DNA from 3 places in the Kitasatospora sp. NPDC057692 genome. Region 3 is predicted to be linked to each of the others. Evidence: riboswitches for the same ligand, from Rfam matches in the RefSeq annotation. Region 3 holds a riboswitch; each other region holds the start of a gene.
What was found. Region 3 has a riboswitch for cyclic di-AMP ahead of ACFVFS_RS18140 (transglycosylase family protein). Riboswitches for the same ligand answer to the same signal wherever they lie in the genome.

Region 1 (4,444 bases), on a different contig from region 3:
CCCGGGCGGGACATCCGGCTCCCCGGCCAACCGGGGGTGGGGTTATCCCCCCTGAACGACGTTCCCGGCCGCCGGGTTCCCGGCGGGGGCGTCGTCGGCGAGGAGCGCGTACTGGTAGGCGTCGCGCCAGCCGTCGTGGCGCCGGTAGTCGTGCCGGACCCGGCCCTCCAGCCGGAAGCCCGCCCTGGTCAGCACCCGGATCGAGGCGCTGTTGTCGACGTCCACGCGGGCCTCCAGCCGGTGCAGGCCGAGCGGTCCGAAGGCGAGGTCGCGCAGCAGTCCGACCACCTCGCCCGCGTAGCCGAGCCCCCAGACCTCGCGGCGCAGGGCGTAGCCGAGCTGGGCGGCACGGTGCGGGACGAGGCCGAGCGCGGCATTGCCGATCGGGACGGCGCGGGCCGGGTCGTCGGCGTCGGCGAGCCGGGTGACGGCCAGCCGGTAGACCTCGCGGGGCTCCCTCTCCGCCTCCTCGACGAACTGGGCGACCTGGTCGGCACAGGTGTCCAGGTCGCGCGGCGCGAACGGCAGGTAGCGGGTGGCCTCCGGGTCGCCGAACACCGCGTGCAGCGCGTCCACGTCCTCGGGGGTGTGGTGGAACTCGCGGACGGCCAGCCGGGCCCCGGTGAGTCGGACGGGAACCATGGCTCCCGACCCTACCGCCGACCAGCGGTTACGGTTCCTGGTTATGGAAGACGAAGACCTGCGGCTCGCCCCGCGCACCAAGGCCGCCGAACTGCTCGCCTGGGCGGAGGCGGACGGCCGCGAGCCGGTCGCCGAGGCCCCGCTGCGGGCGGTGCTGGCGCTGCTGGAGCTGGGCGGCGGCAGGATGCACGACGGCTGGCCCGAACTGACCTCCGCCGCGGTGGAGCACCTGCTGTACGAGCGCCTCCACCTGTACGTCCAGCCGGAGCCGGGACAGGATCCGCTGGCGTACGGCGCGGCGGTGCGGCTGCTGGTCGACCACCAGCGGGCCGCGAAGCGGCTGAACGCCAAGCGGCAGGAGCGGCTGCACGCCGAGGCCGAGTGGCAGGGCGAGCTGGCGGCCGGGCTGCTGCGCCGGGCGGACCTGGTGACCTGGCCCCGGCTGTACACCCTGCTGCTGCGCGCGGCCGGGGTGGACACCGGCGACGAGGCGGCGGTGCGGGCCTGGCTGGAGGGGTTCCGGGAGCTGCCGCAGGAGGAGCGCTCGGCGGCGTTCGCGGCGCTGGAGGCGGACGGCGTGCTGGACCCGGTGGACGACGGGGGCTGGGACGGCGGGGCCCGGCCGCTGGCCGTCGGGATGGCCACCGACGGCGCGCGGCGGCTGCTGGAGCAGGGGCTGATGCGGCGCAGCTACCGGAACCTGGCGGAGCTGACGGCGCTGGGCCGGCCGATGCCGGACGAGCTGGCCGGGGACTTCGGGGCGTTCGAGGAGGCCGCGGTCGAGGTGGCGCTGGAGCTGGCCGGGGCGTGGACGGTGCCGGGGCTGCCGCGGCTGCTGGTGGACGGGTTCCCGGAGCTGGCGCCGGAGCCGGGGCAGGCGGAGATCGACGCCTACCTGGCGTCGCTGGAGCCGGACGCGGACGCGGAGGAGTACGGGGACGAGCACACGGACGAGTACCCGGACACGCCCGGGGACGAGGCGTAGCGACGCGCGAGGGCCCCGGCCGTGCGGCCGGGGCCCTCGTGGTCCGCGGGGAGCGTCAGGGGGTGACGCCGCGCTGCTCGAACCAGCTCTCCGGGTCGACGGGGGCGCCGCCGCCGGGGCGGACCTCGACGTGCAGGTGGGCGCCGGTGACGTTGCCGGTGGCGCCGACCTTGCCGATCTGCTGGCCGGGGACGACCTTGCCGGAGCCCTTGATGATCGAGGAGAGGTGGCAGTACCAGATCTCGGTGCCGTCGGGCAGGGTCTCGACGATCCGGTAGCCGTAGGCGCCGGCCCAGCCGGCCGAGGTGATGGTGCCCTGGCCGACCGCGTAGACGGGCTCGCCCTGGTCCGCGGCGAAGTCGAGGCCGGTGTGCAGGTGGGCCCAGTAGCGGGCGCTCTGGCCGTAGTGGGCGGAGAGCCGGTAGTCCTTCACCGGCAGCTTGATCTCGGCGAGCTTGGCCTTCTCGGCCTCCTCGGCGGCGCGCTTGGCCTGCTCCTGCTGGGCGATCTGGGCGGCCCGCTTGGCCTCGGCCTCCTGGGCGGCCTGGACGCGGGCGGTCTCCTCGGCCGCGGTGCGCTGGCTGTCCGCCTGCTGCTGGATGCGGGCGGCGAGGGCGAGGCCGGGGTCGGCGGAGAGCGCGACCGGCAGCTCGTCGGGTGCCTCGACGGCCGGCGCGGCGGCCGGGGTGGCGGAGGCGAAGCCGGTGGCGCCCAGGGTGGCGGCGACGGCGGTGACGCCGAGCAGCGGAGCGGTGCCGCGGCCCTGACGGGGCATCCGGTGCCGGCTGGTCTCCGCCGCCGGCGGGGCGGTCTCGTCGGCGGGGCCGCCGAACGGGCCGTGCCCGGCGAAGGGGCCCGGGTGATCGAGCAGCTGGGTGCCGGCCGAGGAACCGGACGGGTGTGCCGGAGTGTGCGTCGACGCCACGGAGGCGCGCTCCTTTCCTTCCTTCGCGCCTACCGGGTTAGCTGACGGGTTCGGAGCAGGAAGGTCTCCTACGGCTGGGCCTGGACTGGCCAGGGCCTGGCCGATTCACCCCAAGGAACGTGGTTCCCCGGCTCCCTGGCCTGCCCGGAGGCCGGCCGGCGGGATTAGGCGACGGCGCACGGTGCCGTCTGGGTACGGCGTTGCGGACCGCGCTGCGTTATCAAACGTTAATCCGAGAGCCCCCCGATTCCAAGCCATCCGTTGGTGACGACGGGATACGGATCGGGCACCACGCGGCCCGATGGGCGTTTTGGGGCGTTTGATGACATCTGACACTACCGAACGTGTCGGGACGTCAACGAACGGGCCCTCACTTGAGTACGCCTACTCATGTGCGACCGGGCCGGGCGCGGCCATCCTGGCGCCCATGAGCGCACCGATGCAGTCCCGCACCACGGCCGCGTACCACCTCCAGGCCGTGCTGTCCTTCGCCCTCTCCGGCACCGCCGTCGGCGCCGGGATCGCCTTCCTCCCGGTGGAGCCGTGGACCCGGGCGTTCCTCGCCCTCGGCCTGCTCTACACGATCACCTCGACCTTCACCCTCGCCAAGGTGGTCCGGGACCGGCAGGAGACCTCCGAGCTGGTGACCCGGGTCGACCAGGCGCGGCTCGACAAGCTGCTGACCGAGCACGACCCGTTCAAGGTGGAGGGGGTCTGACCGGACCCGGACGGGAGCAGCCCCGGCGGGGGCGACACCGACGGCTTGACGGCTAAGGCTATTAGCCTTAGCTTTATGGCTATCGGCACTCGCCGACGATCCCGCCGGCCCAGGAGGCTCCCCATGAACGGCACCACCGCTCCCGCCACCCGCCACCTCGACCTGCCCGGCGGCCGGATCGCCTTCGACGACACCGGCCACGGCGAGGGCGCCCCCGTCGTACTGCTCCCCGGGATGCTCGACAGCCGGGCCGCCTACCGGCACCTGCGCCCGCTGCTGGCCGCGGCCGGCCGCCGGGTGATCACCATGGACCTGCGCGGCTTCGGGGAGTCCTCGATCCTCTGGGACGACTACTCCCCCGCCGCGATCGCCGGCGACGTCCTCGCCCTGCTGGACCACCTGGGCATCGACCGGGCCGTGCTGGCGGGCAACTCGTACACCGGCGCCAGCGTCGTCAAGGCCGCCGGGGACGCCCCCGAGCGGGTGGCCGGCGTCGTCCTGCTGGACGCCTTCGTCGAGAACGTGCCTCCCGGCGCGCTGCAGCGCCTGGTGGTCGGCGCGATGGGCGCGCTGCTGGTGCACTCGCCCGCGTTCTGGGGCCTCTACCACCGCAAGGCGGCCTACCCGGGGCCCAAGCCGGCCGACCACGAGGAGTACGTGGCCGGGCTGGTCGCCGCGATGCGCGCCCCCGGCCGGAAGACCGCCACCCGCGGCTACGTGCGCGGCGACTCCTCGCCCGCCGGCTGGACCGCCGCCGTGCGCTGCCCGGCGCTGGTCGTGATGGGCTCGAAGGACCCCGACTTCGGGAAGCCGGAGCTGGTCGCCGACCGGCAGGCCGCCGCGCTGAACGCGCGCAAGGTGATGATCGAGGGCGCCGGGCACTACCCGATGGCCGACCACCCGCGGGCCACCGCCGATGCCCTGCTGTCCTTCCTGGCCGACCTGGCCTGACCGTCCCCGCCGGCCCCGCCCCCCCTTCAGCTAGGAGACCCGCAGTGCCCCGAGTCGGACTGACCCCCGAGCAGGTCGTCGGCCACGCCCTCGCCCTCATCGACGAGCAGGGCCCGGAGGCCCTCACCCTGGCCGCCGTGGCCGCCCGCGCCGGGGTCGCCACCCCCTCGCTGTACAAGCACGTCAGCGGCGGCCTGACCGAACTGCGCCGGCTGGTGGCCGT
Region 2 (4,444 bases), on a different contig from region 3:
ACCGTGTAGAGGTGCGCGTACGGGTCCATCCCCGCCGCCAGGAACCCGGCCACCAGCGCCGCCGCGATCACCGACTGGACCAGCGAGGCGACGTGCGGCGAGCCGTGCCGCGGATGGGTGCGTCCGAGCGCGGGGTGGAGGAAGCCCTCGCGCCCGATCGCGTAGAGGTACCGCGCCGCGCACTGGTGGAAGGCCATCGCGCAGGCGAAGGAGCCGCTCACCACCAGCCACTGGAACACCGTGACCGCCCAGCCGCCGAGGTGCGCGCCGAGCGGATCGAAGAAGAGGCTGTTGCCGTCCTTGCCGGGGACCGCGCCGTCGGCGACCTCGACCGCCCGCCGCACGCCGTTGCCGGAGACGATCATCCAGGAGACGAAGACGTAGAACACCCCGACCCCGACCACCGAGATCAGCGTCGCCCTCGGCACCACCCGCTTCGGGTCCCGGGACTCCTCGCCGTACATCGCCGTGGACTCGAAGCCGACCCAGGAGCAGAACGCGAAGAACAGCCCCAGCCCGGCGCCGCCCGTCCCCGTCCCCGCCACACCGCGGAAGGCGTTCAGCGGATCGAGCGACCGCGCGGCGATCCCGTCCGGCCCGCCGCCGGTGAACAGCACCGCCAGCGCGACCGCGCCCAGCACGGCGACCTCCAGCACCAGCGCCACCCCGAGCACCCGCGCGGTCAGGTGCAGGTCGAACCAGGCCATCACCGCGATCACCAGCAGCCCGAGCGCCGCGTACCAGCCCCAGGGCACCTCCACCCCCAGCTGCGCCGCGACCAGTCCGCGCAGCGCGTACGCGAAGAAGCCGATCACCGCCGCCTCGAAGACGATGTAGGCGAGCAGGGCCAGCAGTCCCGACGCCATCCCGGGCACCCGGCCCAGCCCGTGCGAGATGTAGCCGTAGAACGCCCCGGCCGCGGTGAGGTGACGGGCCATCGCCACGTAGCCGACCGAGAAGACGGTGAGCACCAGGGTCGCGAAGACGTACGCGGCGGGCGCCCCGGCGCCGTTGCCCTGACCGATGACGATCGGGAGGTTGCCGGTCATCGCGGTGATCGGCGCCGCCGTGGCGACCGCCATGAACACCACGCCCGCCAGCCCGACCGAGTCCGCCTTCAGCCGGTGCACCCCCGCCCCCGGACTCGCCGCGCCCTCGACCGCGTCCCCGCGCTGGATGGCCATCCGGCCCCCTTCACCCGCCGTGGCTGTGCCGCCCGCCGGTCCGGTCGGGCGCTGACTGCCCGACAGCATCGGGGGCGCGGCGAAGGGGCCGCAACGAGGGGTGATCCGGCGTCAGCACCTCGGGGTTGACGCCGCGTTCGAGCGGGACCCGCCCCGTTCGAGGGCGCACGGCGAACGGCGCGCGGTGACCGGCGCACGGCGAACGACGCGCAGTGACGGCGACCGGCGAACGACGGCAGCCGGCCCGGCTCGCGAGGGAGGTCTCGCGAGCCGGGCCGGCCGGACGGGCGTGTCCCGCGCCCGTCGATCCACTGGAGGTACGGCGATCACCCGGTCGAGCGGTCACCCGACATGACCATTCCGGGGGAGTCGTTTCGCCCCGCACCCAGCGGTGGTGGAGAGGATCCGACCGGAGGGTCAGATCGCGACGCCGTGCGCCCGCAGGTAGGCGATCGGGTCGATGTCCGAGCCGTACTCCGAGCCGGTGCGGACCTCGAAGTGCAGGTGCGGGCCGGTCACGTTGCCGGTGGCACCGGAGAGGCCGATCTGCTGGCCGGCGGTGACGGCCTGGCCGACCTTCACGCCGATCGAGGACAGGTGCGCGTACTGGGCGTACTTGCCGTCGGCGAGCTTGATCTCGACCTCGTTGCCGTAGGCGCCGCCGTTGCCGGCCTTCACCACGGTGCCGTTCGCGATGGCGCGCAGCGGGGTGCCGGTGGCCGCGACGAAGTCGGCGCCGGTGTGGTGGCCGGAGGCCCACATCGAGCCGGCCACGCCGTACGCGGTGCCGAGCTTCGGGTTGGCCAGCGGGGCGACGTAGCCGGAGGTGGCGGCGACGACCGGGGTCGCGGTCACCGGGGCGACGACGGGCTGGACGGCGGGCTTGACGGCCGGAGCGGCCGGCTTGGTCGCCGGGGCGGCCGGCTTCGCGGCCGGAGCGGCCGGCTTCGCGGCGGGGGCGGCCGACTTGGTAGCCGGGGCGGCGGGCTTCGCGGCGGGCGCGGCCGGCTTGGTCGCCGGGGCGGCCGGGGCGGCCTTGGTGCCGAGCGCGAGCTGCTGACCCGGGAAGATCAGGTTCGGGTTGGCGCCGACGACCGAGCGGTTGTGCTCGTACAGCGCCTGCCAGCCACCCTCGACGCTCTTCGCGGCGGCGATCTTCGACAGGGTGTCCCCGCCGACGACCTTGTAGCTCTCCTCGGCCGGAGCGGCCGGAGCGGCCGGAGCGGCGGCCGGGGCGGCCTGGGCAGCCGGGGCGGCGGCCGGAGCGGCGGCCTTCGCGGCGGGGACCTCGTGGGCCTGGGCGGTGACGGTGGTCACCAGCGGGAGGGCGAAGGCGGCACCGGTGACAGCGGTGGCGATGCCGATGCGGGCGGCGCGGGGCAGGGCGATACGACGAGCCTGTGCGGGCATGGAAATGTCCTCTCCGACGCCTGCGAGGTGAGCTGTCGGGTTCGGGCTGGAGTTGCCCGGCCGCTCACAATGGCGGCTTCACCCCAAGCCGGACCGCAAGAAGAAATGGGTCCGGCGACTTACCTGTGGGTCCCCCGCTCCTGCCGTACAGAGTTCGTTGCGTACCACCGGGCAGCGGCAGGACTAGGCGTTCCACCCGGTGGCCACCCGGGCTGACGCCGGGCGGTCGCTGAACTAAAACCCATCCGTTCGGGTGAAGCAATGTCGATCTCCGCACCCCGGGACCAAAGTCCGCAATGCCGTGACGCTCCGCAGGAAAGGCATGCACAGTACGTGCACAATCCATTGACGGTGCGCACGTGATCCGCAACCCTGCGCCGATGTCGGAATCAGTACGCACACGATCACTCACGGAGCGGGCATCCTCCGACACACCCCCGGTGACCCTTGTCACGTGGGCCCCACCGGGCTCACCATGGGCCGTGGCCACCTCCGAGGCCGGCACCCTGCGGTTGGGCACCGCGCAGGGTCGCTGGGTACTTCTGGCGACGGTGCTCGGCTCCAGCATGGCGATGCTCGACGGAACCGTCGTCAACGTCGCGCTGCCCCGGATCGGCGCCGACCTCGGCGCCCAACTCGACGCCCTGCAATGGACGCTCAACGCCTATCTGCTCACCCTGGCGGGCCTGATCCTGCTCGGCGGCGCGCTCGGCGACCGGTACGGCCGGCGCCGGGTCTTCCTGCTCGGCGTGGTCTGGTTCGCCGCCGCCTCCGCGGCCTGCGCCGCCGCGCCCACCATCGAGGTGCTGATCATCGCGCGCGCCGTGCAGGGCATCGGCGGCGCGCTGCTCACCCCCGGCTCGCTGGCGATGCTCCAGGCGGTCTTCCACCCGGACGACCGCTCGGCGGCCGTCGGCCTCTGGTCGGGGTTCGGCGGCGTCTCGGCGGCGGTCGGCCCGCTGCTCGGCGGCTGGCTGGTGGACGGGCCCGGCTGGCGCTGGATCTTCCTGCTGAACCTGCCGCTGGCGGCGCTGGTGGTGGCGGTGTCCGCCCGGCACGTGCCGGAGAGCCGGGACGAGTCCGCGACCGGCCGCTTCGACGTGCTGGGCGCGGCGCTGGCCGCCCTGGCGCTGGGCGCCGTCACCTACGCGCTGACCGCCGCCGGGAAGGGCGTGTCCGCCGAGGTCTGGGTCAGCGGGATCGCGGGCCTGCTGCTCGGCGCCGCCTTCGTCGTGGTCGAGCGCCGCACCCCGGAGCCGATGCTGCCGCTCGGCCTCTTCTCCTCCCGGCTGTTCACCGCCGTGAACCTGGTCACCCTCGCCGTCTACGCGGCCTTCAGCGGCGTCTTCTTCCTGCTGGTCGTCCAGCTGCAGATCGTGTCCGGCTTCTCCCCGCTGGTCTCCGGGCTGGCCCTGGTGCCGATCACCGTGATCATGCTGGTGCTGTCCGCCCGGGCCGGCCGGCTGGGCAAGCGGATCGGCCCCCGGCTGCCGCTCACCGTCGGTCCGATGCTCTGCGCGGCGGGCGTGCTGCTGATGCTGCGGATCGGCCCCGGCGCCTCGTACTGGACGGACGTGCTGCCCGCGGTCGCGGTGATGGGCTTCGGCATGGTGCTGCTGGTCGCGCCGCTGACCGCCACCGTGCTGGCGGCGGTGGACGTGCGGCACGCGGGCATCGCCAGCGGGGTCAACAACGCGGCGGCCCGGGCGGCCGGCCTGCTGGCGGTCGCCGCGCTGCCCGCGCTGGCCGGTCTGAGCGGGGACGCCTACCGGGTGCCGGACGCGGTCGACTCCGCCTTCCGCACCGCGATGCTGATCTGCGCCGGGCTGCTGGTGGCCGGCGGGGTGACC
Region 3 (4,444 bases):
GCCCGGATCGGCCCGGGATACCGTCGACCCATGCCAGCCGAGCCCGACGCCGCCCGTCCGCCCCTGTTCACCTGGGAGTTCGCCGCCGATCCGTACCCCGCGTACGCGTGGCTGCGCGAGCACGAGCCGGTGCACCGGACCACCCTGCCGAGCGGGGTGGAGGCATGGCTGGTCACCCGGTACGCGGACGCCCGGCAGGCACTGGCGGACAGCCGGCTCTCCAAGAACCCGGCGCACCACAGCGAGCAGGCCCACCGCACCGGACGGGTCGGCATTCCGGGCGAGCGCCAGGCCGACCTCATGACCCATCTGCTGAACATCGACCCGCCGGACCACACCCGGCTGCGCCGCCTGGTGTCCAAGGCGTTCACCCCGCGCCGGGTGGCGGCCTTCGAGCCGCGGGTGCAGCAGCTGACCGACCGGCTGATCGACGGCTTCGCGGCACGCGGCTCCGCCGACCTCATCCACGAGTTCGCCTTCCCGCTCCCCATCTACGCGATCTGCGACCTGCTCGGGGTGCCGCCCGAGGACCAGGACGACCTGCGGGACTGGGCGGGCGCGATGATCCGCCACCACGGCGGGCAGCGCGGCGGCGTGGGCCGCGCGGTGAAGAAGATCCGCGCCTACCTGCTGGAGCTGATCCACCGCAAGCGGGCGGACCTCGGCGACGACCTGATCTCGGGGCTGATCCGGGCCGGTGACCACGGCGAGCACCTGACCGAGAACGAGGCGGCGGCGATGGCCTTCATCCTGCTGTTCGCCGGCTTCGAGACCACCATCAACCTGATCGGCAACGGGTGTCTCGCCCTGTTCCGGAACCCGGGGCAGCGCCACCTGCTCCAGGAGTCCGTCGGGCGCGGCGAGAGCGCGCTGCTGGAGACCGGCATCGAGGAACTCCTGCGCTACGACGGGCCGGTGGAGCTGGCCACCTGGCGGTTCGCGACCAGCCCGCTGACCATCGGCGGGGTGGAGATCCCGGTCGGCGACCCGGTGCTGGTGGTGCTCGCGGCGGCGGACCGGGACCCGGCGCGGTTCTCCGACGAGAACACCCTGGACCTGGCCCGGGCGGACAATCCGCACCTGGGGTTCGGGCACGGCATCCACTACTGCATCGGCGCGCCGCTGGCGCGGCTGGAGGGGCGGGCCGCGCTGGCCACCCTGCTGACCCGGCTGCCGGACCTGCGGCTCGCCGCCGACCCCGGGGACCTGCGCTGGCGCGGTGGTCTGATCATGCGGGGACTCCGTGAACTTCCGGTGGAATTCACACCGGAGAAAAGGCCCGTCGAGGAGGCTCCGAGCATCCCTTCCGAGGGCTGACGGACCGGCACAACACGCTGACGGGCGCTCTCCGTTGCCCGCCCGACCGGGGTCTGAACCACCCTCAATCCGGACATACCTCCTCGGTTGGTAGGCAATCCATCACATGACGTGATGTCCATGTGATATCGGCGATATGAGCTTGTGATTGCTCTGAAGATCTGTCTAGTCTCCGTGGAGTTCGCAGCTGCGAGCCCCGTCCGCGGAACGCCGAGTCCTGCCCGCCGCGACACGGGACACCGACCAGAACCCTGGGCAGGGGCGGGGGACCCAGGTTTTGCGCCGTCTCCCACGGCTAGGGGTGAAGCCGCCTCCGCGCGGCCGGGCCACCTCCCGGTCCGAACCCGACAGCTCACCTCGCAGGCGTGCGGAGAGGGACCCCTTCATGCTGTTCGTTGGAACCGGTCGTCACCGTCGCCGTACCCAGGCCGAGAAGGCCATCGCCGTCGCCGGTGTCGCAGGCGTCGGACTGGCGATGCCGATCCTGAGCGCCACCGGCGCCTCCGCCGCCCCGGTCTCCACCTGGGACGCGGTCGCCCAGTGCGAGAGCGGCGGCAACTGGAGCATCAACACCGGCAACGGCTTCTACGGCGGCCTCCAGTTCACCTCCAGCACCTGGAAGGCGTACGGCGGCACCGCCTACGCGGCGCAGGCCAACCAGGCCTCGAAGGCCCAGCAGATCTCGGTCGCCGAGAAGGTCCTCGCCTCGCAGGGCCCGGGCGCCTGGCCGGTCTGCTCCAAGAAGGCGGGCCTGAGCAAGGGCGGCGCCCCGGCGGCGGTCGACACCTCGGCGGACGCCAAGCCGGCCGCCCCGAAGCCGCAGGCCCAGCCCCAGCAGCAGACCCCGAAGCCCGCCGCCCCGAAGCCGGCCGCCGCCGCGCCGCAGGCCCAGCCGCAGCAGCAGGCCGCCAAGCCGCAGGCCCGGCAGTACGCGCCGCAGAGCGCCCAGCAGGCTCCGCAGGCGCAGCAGCAGGTCCAGCAGCAGTCCCCGCAGTCCCCGGCCTTCTCCGGCAAGGCCGGCTGGGACGCCGACGCCAAGGTCTTCTGGTACCAGAACAACGGCGCCTGGTACTGGACCAGCCACCAGGGCGTCTACCAGCAGTACGCCGGCCAGCAGGCCGCCCAGGCCGCCCCCGCCGCGCAGCAGCAGCCGGCCGGCCACGGCTACACCGTCCGCTCCGGCGACACCCTCGCCGGGATCGCCACCGCCCAGGGCGTCTCCGGCGGCTGGCAGGCGCTGTACGACGGCAACCGCGGCACCGTCGGCGCCGACCCGAACCTGATCGTCCCGGGCCAGGTCCTGGCCCTCGGCTGACGACCGGTCCGACCGCACGGACGAAGGGGGGCCGATCGGTCCCCCTTCGTCCGCATCCGGACCTCTCCGGTCGGGCAACCAGGTGAACTACCGGTGGGTAGAGCGGCCACACGCTGAGACGGAACCGAGGCCGACGTGGCCCGGACAGCCCGTGCGGTTAGGCTCTGGTCGTAACGACTCCGCAATCGTCCGGCCGACTGCACCCCACCGTCAGCCGAACCTGCTTCCGCTAGGAGATGCCTCGTGCCGTCCATCGATGTCGTCGTCGCCCGTGAGATTCTCGACTCGCGCGGCAACCCCACGGTCGAGGTCGAGGTCGGCCTCGACGACGGCAGCACCGGCCGTGCCGCCGTCCCGTCGGGTGCCTCCACCGGTGCCTTCGAGGCGCTGGAACTCCGCGACGGTGACAAGAACCGCTACTTCGGCAAGGGCGTGGAGAAGGCCGTTCTCGCCGTCATCGAGCAGATCGGCCCCGAGCTGGTCGGCTACGACGCCACCGAGCAGCGCCTGATCGACCAGGCCATGCTGGACCTGGACGCCACCCCGGACAAGTCCTCGCTCGGCGCCAACGCCATCCTGGGCGTCTCGCTGGCCGTCGCGCACGCCGCCTCCGAGGCCAGCGACCTGCCGCTGTTCCGCTACCTGGGCGGCCCGAACGCGCACGTCCTGCCGGTCCCGATGATGAACATCCTCAACGGCGGCTCGCACGCGGACTCCAACGTCGACATCCAGGAGTTCATGATCGCCCCGATCGGCGCGGAGTCCTTCTCCGAGGCCGTCCGCTGGGGCGTCGAGGTCTACCACACCCTCAAGGGCGTGCTGAAGGAGCGCGGTCTGTCGACCGGCCTGGGCGACGAGGGCGGCTTCGCCCCGAACCTGGACTCCAACCGCGAGGCCCTGGACCTCATCGTCGAGGCCATCCAGAAGGCCGGCTACGTGCCGGGCAAGGACGTCGCGCTCGCCCTGGACGTCGCCTCCTCCGAGTTCTACGAGGACGGCGCCTACCAGTTCGAGGGCAAGGCGCTCACCTCCGCCGAGCTCATCGAGTACTACGCCGGCCTGGTCGCCGCCTACCCGCTGGTCTCCATCGAGGACCCGCTGGACGAGTCGGACTGGGACGGTTGGAAGGCCATGACCGAGAAGCTGGGCGACAAGGTCCAGCTGGTCGGCGACGACCTGTTCGTCACCAACCCGGCCCGCCTGGCCCGCGGCATCGAGACCGGCACCGCCAACGCGCTGCTGGTGAAGGTCAACCAGATCGGCTCGCTGACCGAGACCCTGGACGCCGTCGAGCTGGCCCAGCGCAACGGCTACCGCTGCATGATGTCGCACCGCTCCGGCGAGACCGAGGACGTCACCATCGCCGACCTGGCCGTCGCCACCAACTGCGGCCAGATCAAGACCGGCGCCCCGGCCCGCTCCGAGCGCGTCGCCAAGTACAACCAGCTGCTGCGCATCGAGGAGATCCTCGACGACGCCGCCGAGTACGCCGGCCGCGGCGCCTTCCCGCGGTTCAAGCACGAGGGCTGAGCCCGACCGGCGGCGCCCGGCCGGTATCGCCGGACGCCCGGTAGCGCACGCCTGACCGGTGCCCCGCCGTTCACCCCGTAGGGTGGACGGCGGGGCACCGTCGCGACCAGGAGGGGACACCGGAGATGGCAGGCTGGAGGATCCCGGGCTTGGCGGCCCGGCCTCGGTTCACGAGCCGGGCGACCGTCCTCGTGCTGGTGCTCTGCTCCCTGGTGGCGATCCTGGCCTATCCGACGCGGCAGTTCGTCTCGCAGCGCTCGGAGATCTCGGCCCAGCGCGCCC

Region 1: it holds a riboswitch for cyclic di-AMP, as region 3 does, so the genes downstream of both, ACFVFS_RS34805 (M23 family metallopeptidase) here and ACFVFS_RS18140 (transglycosylase family protein) in region 3, are expected to answer to the same signal.
Region 2: it holds a riboswitch for cyclic di-AMP, as region 3 does, so the genes downstream of both, ACFVFS_RS16995 (peptidoglycan DD-metalloendopeptidase family protein) here and ACFVFS_RS18140 (transglycosylase family protein) in region 3, are expected to answer to the same signal.

What each region holds. Positions count from the first base shown of each region.
Region 1 is NZ_JBHVIV010000094.1:22,531-26,974, forward strand. Features, by position in the region: gene ACFVFS_RS34795 (GNAT family N-acetyltransferase) at 43-642, opposite strand; gene ACFVFS_RS34800 (hypothetical protein) at 686-1,627, shown strand; gene ACFVFS_RS34805 (M23 family metallopeptidase) at 1,683-2,552, opposite strand; cyclic di-AMP (ydaO/yuaA leader) riboswitch at 2,565-2,733, opposite strand; gene ACFVFS_RS34810 (YiaA/YiaB family inner membrane protein) at 2,980-3,270, shown strand; gene ACFVFS_RS34815 (alpha/beta fold hydrolase) at 3,394-4,221, shown strand; gene ACFVFS_RS34820 (TetR/AcrR family transcriptional regulator) at 4,266-4,444, shown strand, end outside.
Region 2 is NZ_JBHVIV010000026.1:67,302-71,745, forward strand. Features, by position in the region: gene ACFVFS_RS16990 (APC family permease) at 1-1,184, opposite strand, end outside; gene ACFVFS_RS16995 (peptidoglycan DD-metalloendopeptidase family protein) at 1,602-2,594, opposite strand; cyclic di-AMP (ydaO/yuaA leader) riboswitch at 2,597-2,764, opposite strand; gene ACFVFS_RS17000 (MFS transporter) at 2,975-4,444, shown strand, end outside.
Region 3 is NZ_JBHVIV010000028.1:76,239-80,682, reverse strand. Features, by position in the region: gene ACFVFS_RS18145 (cytochrome P450) at 31-1,317, shown strand; cyclic di-AMP (ydaO/yuaA leader) riboswitch at 1,549-1,697, shown strand; gene ACFVFS_RS18140 (transglycosylase family protein) at 1,703-2,632, shown strand; gene eno (phosphopyruvate hydratase) at 2,876-4,162, shown strand; gene ACFVFS_RS18130 (septum formation initiator family protein) at 4,312-4,444, shown strand, end outside.